DNA from 3 places in the Faecalibacterium sp. BIOML-A4 genome. Region 3 is predicted to be linked to each of the others. Evidence: predicted binding sites of a transcription regulator. Region 3 holds the regulator's gene; each other region holds the start of a gene.

Evidence for each region. Region 3 encodes Rex, which represses fermentation and respiration genes when NADH is low (regulators of the CRP and FNR family bind a similar motif). Its sites were predicted from a motif close to ATTGTTAANNNNTTAACAAT; they were not measured.
Region 1: the regulator Rex is predicted to act here: its motif matches at 1,379-1,398, upstream of gap (type I glyceraldehyde-3-phosphate dehydrogenase).
Region 2: the regulator Rex is predicted to act here: its motif matches at 1,107-1,126, upstream of GKG34_RS00860 (butyryl-CoA:acetate CoA-transferase).

The regions. Positions count from the first base shown of each region.
Region 1 is NZ_WKZG01000004.1:161,125-163,390, reverse strand. Features, by position in the region: gene GKG34_RS04465 (citrate synthase) at 1-502, shown strand, start outside; gene GKG34_RS04460 (hypothetical protein) at 502-1,287, shown strand; gene gap (type I glyceraldehyde-3-phosphate dehydrogenase) at 1,486-2,266, shown strand, end outside.
Region 2 is NZ_WKZG01000001.1:179,682-181,947, forward strand. Features, by position in the region: gene GKG34_RS00860 (butyryl-CoA:acetate CoA-transferase) at 1-918, opposite strand, end outside; gene coaD (pantetheine-phosphate adenylyltransferase) at 1,432-1,938, shown strand; gene GKG34_RS00870 (acetyl-CoA C-acetyltransferase) at 2,018-2,266, shown strand, end outside.
Region 3 is NZ_WKZG01000016.1:97,587-99,852, reverse strand. Features, by position in the region: gene GKG34_RS11475 (ATP-dependent Clp protease proteolytic subunit) at 1-527, opposite strand, end outside; gene GKG34_RS11470 (redox-sensing transcriptional repressor Rex) at 789-1,430, shown strand; gene GKG34_RS11465 (thymidine kinase) at 1,681-2,266, shown strand, end outside.

The DNA of each region.
Region 1 (2,266 bases), on a different contig from region 3:
GAACCGTCAGCTGAAGGATATCCTCAAGCATGTGGAAAACCCCGAGGACGACGATGAGGTGCGCGAGTATCTGCGCCGCATCCTGCGCAAGCAGGCGGGCGATGGCTCCGGCCTGATCTACGGCATGGGCCACGCGGTGTACACCATCAGCGACCCTCGTGAGGTGGTCCTGAAGCAGCGCGCCCGCCATCTGGCCTACGACAAAGGCTTTGAGGAAGAGTATAATATGCTGTGCAGCATCGAACGGCTGGCCCCCGGCATCTTTGCCGAGGAAAAGGGCAGCACCAAGCCGGTGTGCGCCAACGTGGACCTGTTCAGCGGCCTGATCTACAACATGCTGGGCATCTCTGAGGATATCTACACCCCGCTGTTCGCCATTGCCCGTGTGCCCGGCTGGTGTGCACACCGCGTGGAAGAGGTGGTATTCGCCAACCGTATCATTCGTCCCGCTTACAAGTATCTGGGTGTGCGCCAGAAATATAAGCCGATCGAGGAACGCTGATGAATCCTTCTGTTTTGTTCGTTTTTATCCTGAGCATTCTGCTGGGCGTGCTGCGCGCGGCAGACCTTGCCTTTGGCACCGATGCCGTCACCGGTCTGTGCGTGGTCGGCTCGGTGTGGTGGCGCTATCTGGCACTGGGTATCGTGGTGCTGGCTGCAGTGCTTGTGGGCCGTACACAGCCTTCCCGCTCGGAAGCGGTGCGTAGCCGCAGGCCGCTGGCCGGTATTCTGGCTTTTGTCGGTGCAGTATGTTTTCTGGCCGCAGCGGGTGCACAGATCGCGCTGGGCGCAGCTTCCGGTCTGGGCGGCTTTGTGCGGTGCATTCTGGAATGCCTGTGCTCCGCGTGGCTCAGCACCATGGGCCGCTGCTGGCTCAGCCCCAACGAGTGGAAAAAGCCCTTTGGCGGGCTGTATCTGGCCGTGGCGGGCAGTCTGCTGTTCTACTGGAACGTGCTGCTGCGCTTTATGGAGAACAGCTCCAGCTGGCACCGCGTGACCCCTACAGCGGCGGTGTGGCAGGCGCTTGCGGCACTGGTGTTTTTGGCAGCGCTGGCCCGGGCACTGCATGTCCCGCAGCCGGGCAATGGCAAAACACTGTGCGCAGCCGGGCTTGCCGCATTTGCACTTTGCCTGTGCTGGCAGCTGCCCTATGTACTGGTTTTGATGAGCGGCCTGAGCTGGGCCGCACCGGCTGTCTGGCCGGAGATCTTTGCCGGACTGGGCCTTTGCTGCGTGGGCGGCATTGGCGGAGCGTGCGTTACAGCCTGCTTGAACGGGGAGAGCTGACAAAAATATTGGCACTCTGTTGGCGCAATTGCCGAAAAGCAGGGAATGAAAGGAATTAAAATCGTACAAAAGCAAAAAATGCAGTGAATGTCTTGTTAATTTTTTGGCAGACACTTGAAACTTTCTGCGTTTTGGTCTAAAATAAAGATACCGTGATTTATCCGATTATGGGTAAAATAATTAGGAGGTACTATTAACATGGCTGTTAGAGTTGCTATCAATGGTTTCGGTCGTATTGGTCGTCTGGCTTTCCGTCAGATGTTTGATGCTGAGGGTTACGAGGTCGTCGCAATCAACGACCTGACCAGCCCCAAGATGCTGGCTCACCTGCTGAAGTACGATACTGCTCAGGGTTCTTTCTGCGGCAAGATCGGCGAGGGCAAGCACACCGTCGAGGCTACCGAGGACTCCATCATTGTTGACGGCAAGGAAATCAAGATCTACGCTGTTAAGGACGCAAAGGACGCTCCCTGGGGCGAACTGAACGTTGATGTCGTTCTGGAGTGCACCGGCTTCTACACCAGCAAGGAGAAGAGCATGGCTCACATTCAGGCTGGCGCAAAGAAGGTCGTTATCTCTGCTCCCGCAGGCAACGATCTGAAGACCATTGTCTTCTCCGTCAACGAGAAGACCCTGACCGCTGAGGATCAGGTCATTTCTGCTGCTTCCTGCACCACCAACTGCCTGGCTCCCATGGCTAACACCCTGAACAAGACCTACCCCATCGTCTCCGGCATCATGACCACTGTTCATGCTTACACCGGCGACCAGATGATCCTGGATGGTCCTCAGCGCAAGGGCGATCTGCGCCGTGCTCGTGCTGGCGCACAGAACATCGTTCCCAACACCACCGGCGCTGCTAAGGCTATCGGCCTGGTCATCCCCGAGCTGAACGGCAAGCTGATCGGTTCTGCTCAGCGTGTGCCTGTTCCCACCGGCTCTACCACCATTCTGGTTGCTGTCGTCAAGGGCAAGGACG
Region 2 (2,266 bases), on a different contig from region 3:
GCTGCGGATATCGTTGGTGTAGTCCACGGGTGCAGACATGCACTCCGGGTTATCGTTCAGGTAATCGTACATTTTCTGGGTGCCGGCACCGAAGGCGTAGACCTGACGGCCCTTGTCCAGCTGCTTGCATGCACCGGTGATCTTGCCGGCCTTGGCGATATCCACAAAGGCGTCCACATACATTTCGGTGTGCACGCCCAGATCCTTCAAATCGCTCTGTGCGATCAGGCTGCCGATGGCATTGGGCATACCGCCGATGCCCAGCTGCAGGCAGGCACCGTTGGGGATCTGCGGAACGATCAGGTTGGCAACCTTCAGATCCACTTCGGTAGCAGCACCGGGAGCGGCCATCTGGCCGATGGGCGGGTTCTCGCCTTCCACGATGCCGGTGACCTGAGAAATGTGGATGCAGTTCTCCATGCCGCCAAGGCAGCGGGGCATGTTCTTGTTGACCTCAACGATGATCTTCTTGGCTTTTTCGCACACAGCACCCAGATGAGATGCACTGGGGCCGAAGTTGAAGTAGCCATGCTCGTCCATGGGGGTCACCTGGAACACCGCCACATCCAGCGGATCCGGGCTTTCGCGGTAGTAGCGGGGCAGCTCGGAATAACGGATGGGGGAGTAGAAGGAGAAGCCCTGTGCAATGGCCTTGCGCTCAATGCCGCCCATATGCCAGCTGTTCCATGTCATGTGTGCAGCGGGATCGTCGATCTGGAAGATCGCGGGCACCCACATCAGGATGCCGCCGCGGAAGTTGACACCTTCCAGCTCAGGCAGACGCTTTGCGATCTCGGCATCCACCGCCACAGGGGTGTTCACAGCCCAGCCGTAATCCACCCAGTCACCGCTTTTGACCAGTGCGGCAGCCTGAGCGGCGGTCATTTTCTTCTGAGCATACAGTTCCGTAAAATCCATTATAAACCATCCTCTCCTATAATAACATAAAGGAATTGTAAATTTATCATTTACTCTTCCTGCACGGACAAATCTTTGCAGGACGTTTACCACCTGTTGGCAATTTGAACACAGCTCTGACACAGGCGGATGATATCCTGATAACCAGCAGAAGGCAGCTGTCGGACAGGGCAGCAGATCTGCACAACTTAGTTATAACATTAACAATGTGCAGAATCAATAGTTTATCGAGAAAATTTTGACCGACTGGCAATATGGACAAAATTCGCGGAGTTTTTAGGCGATTGTTTGGTGCTGAAAAACCAAAATCTTTGAAAAAGGACTTGATAAAATTTTGACGATATGGTTTACTTATAGCGTAGCAAGCAGCTGCGATGCAGCACGACATTGATTGTTTAAATTTTAACGATAAAACGTACAGCTTGCACAAAAATCTTGCACCCAAGACTGGAAAGTGCTATCATGGCAGAACCAAAACGCGCTTTTCACAGCGCTCAAGGAGGACACCAGACGATGGCAACAGCAGTTTATCCCGGTTCGTTCGATCCGGTCACAAAAGGGCATCTCGATATCATCAAGCGCGCAGCAAAGATCAACGATCATCTGATCGTGGCGGTGCTCAACAACAGCGCAAAGAATCCGCTGTTCACCGTGGAGGAACGCGTGGAGCTTCTAAAGGAATGCTGCAAGGGCATCCAGAATGTTTCGGTGGAGAGCTTCGACGGCCTGACCGTGGAGTTCGCCAAGAAACGGCACGCTTCGGTGATGGTGCGGGGCCTGCGGGCGGTGACGGATTTTGAAAACGAGATCCAGCTTGCGCAGACCAATCACGCACTGATGCCCGGCATCGAGACCATGTTTCTGGCAACGAGCATCAAGTGGAGCTACCTTTCTTCCACCATTGTAAAAGAGGCAGCTTACTACGGCAGCGACATCGGTAAGTTCGTCACACCCAATGTGGAAAAGGCGGTCAACGAAAAGTATGCGCTGATCCGGCAGAAAAAAGACCCCGAGACCTAATTTGTAAAAGCGCTTACGGGCGTTTTGATAAAAATGGCTTACGAAAAGTAACACATACACAATTCAGGAGGCTATTCACATGAAAAAGATCGTTATCGCATCTGCATGCCGTACCGCTATTGGCAAGTTCGGCGGCACTCTGGCAAACGTTCCCGCAGTTGAGCTGGGCTCCATCGTCATCAAGGAAGCTCTGAACCGTGCAAACGTCGCTCCCGAGCAGGTCGATCATGTCTACATGGGCTGCGTCATTCAGGCCGGTCTGGGCCAGAACGTTGCTCGTCAGGCTGCTCTGAAGGCTGGTCTGCCCATCGAGACCCCGGCTGTCACC
Region 3 (2,266 bases):
CGTTTTTCAGTCATGCCGCTGTGGGCCGCTACGAAGCCGGTGATGCGCTGCTGCATCTGCTCAAAGCTGCGCATGGTCTGCGGCACCCCCAGAATGACGCCGGAATGCCGCACCGGGTGCACGGTCATGGTGGCTGTGGGCACGATGAAGCTGCGCCGGGCGCTGACGGCAAGCGGGATGCCGATGGAGTGCCCGCCGCCCAGCACCAGCGTTGCACTGGGTTTGGACACGCTGGCGATCAGCTCCGCCAGCGCAAGGCCCGCTTCCACATCACCACCTACCGTGTTCAGCAACACCAGCAGACCTTCGATGCGAGGATCCTCCTGCGCGGCCACCAGCTGCGGGATGACATGCTCGTACTTCGTGGTCTTCTGGCCCTGCGGCGCTTCCGAATGGCCTTCGATCTGGCCGATGACGGTCAGGCAGTGGATCACATGCTCCCCGCGGGCCAGCGTGACCGTGCCCAGATCTTCGATCTCTTCCTTTTCCAGCCGACGCGCGTCGGTCAGCTGCGTTTCATCATTCATATGCTTTCCTCCTGCGTTTTCTGTCAGCATTCCCCAGCCTGTGCCGGGCTATGCAGACCCACTGCAGCAAAAAAGCGGTAACATTTCATAAAAATTTTTTGAGAATGATTTGACATTCTCCATCGGTGCAGTATACTTTAAATAATTGACTGTAATATCTGCAATATGGACCCGTAAACGGATCGGGGTTTCTCTGCGCCGCATCTGTAAAGCAGGCAGCTGCGGCAAGTACTGCGATAGAGCGAAAGGAGAAAGTATTCTATGAACACTCCTGCAAGGGCTTCGCTTCCCGTTATCAAGCGTCTTCCCAAATATTACCGCTATCTGTGCTCTCTGCAGGCAGACGGCATCAACAGCATTTCCTCCCGCGAGCTGGCTGCTCAGATGGGCACCACCGCTTCGCAGGTACGGCAGGACTTCAACTGCATCGGCGATGTGAATGGCCGGCAGGGCATCGGCTACTCGGTGGAAAACCTGCTCTCCATTCTGGAAGGCCTGCTGTTCGGCAACGGTGACCGCCTGCCCACCATCCTGATCGGCTGCGGCCGTCTGGGCAAGGCAGTGAGCCGCTTTATCACCACCGATACCAACGGCTACCGCCTGATCGCCGCCTTTGATGTGGCACAGAGCGAGGTGGGCAAGGAGATCAGCGGCATCCAGATCCGCCATATCGACGAGCTGGAGTCTTTCTGTGCCGAGCATCACCCCAAGGTCGCAGTGCTCTGTGTGCCCCGCGACGGTGCGGAACAGGTCAGCGGCCGTCTGGTGGATCTGGGCATCGAGGGCTTCTGGAACTTCTCCCACTATGACCTCTCTGTGCCGTATCCCGATGTGGTGGTGGAGAACGTCCATCTGGGCGACAGCCTGATGAGCCTTGGCTACCGCCTGCGCAATCAGGACTGAACGTACCTATTATAAGTAATAAGAGAACCCTCTCAGTCAAAGCCTGAGATGCCGCTGAACCCTCTCAGTCTCGCATACGCTCAACAGCTCCCCCGAAAGGGGAGCTTTATGAGTGGGGACGGGAAAGTTTCTGCTTCTCCGGCGAAGGACAGCCTGCCCGGAAGATGCAGAAAAGCTCCCCCATCGGGGGAGCTGGCAAAGCCGTCAGGCTTTGGCTGAGAGGGTTCTTTCTGTAAGGAGAGTTTTTCAAATGGCAAAACTGTATTTCCGCTACGGCGCAATGAACAGCGGCAAAAGCACCGCCCTGATGCAGGTAGCCCACAACTACGAAGAACAGGGGATGCGGGTGCTGATCCTCAAGCCACAGGTGGACACCAAGGGCGGCGGTGAGCTGGTGAGCCGTCTGGGCGTGCGCCGCAAGGCTGATCTGCTGATCCCGCCGGAGACGGACGTGTTCGAGGCCGTGCGCACGGCCAACGCTGACGGTGCGCCGCTGGCCTGCGTGCTGTGCGACGAGAGCCAGTTTTTCACTGCGCAGCAGGCAGAACAGCTGTTCATGGTAACGGTGGACCTGAACATTCCAGTGATCTGCTACGGCCTGCGGGCAGATTTTTCGCTCAAGGGCTTTCCCGGCTCTACCCGCCTGCTGGAGCTGGCCCACACCATCGAGGAGATGAAAACCATCTGCACCTGCGGCCGCAAGGCCATCTGTAACTGCCGCAAGGTGAACGGCAGATTCGTCTTTGAGGGCGAGCAGGTGGCCATCGATTTGGAAAACGATGTGCAGTACGTGAGCATGTGCCCCCAGTGCTATTTCAAGGCAAAGCGTGCGTTCT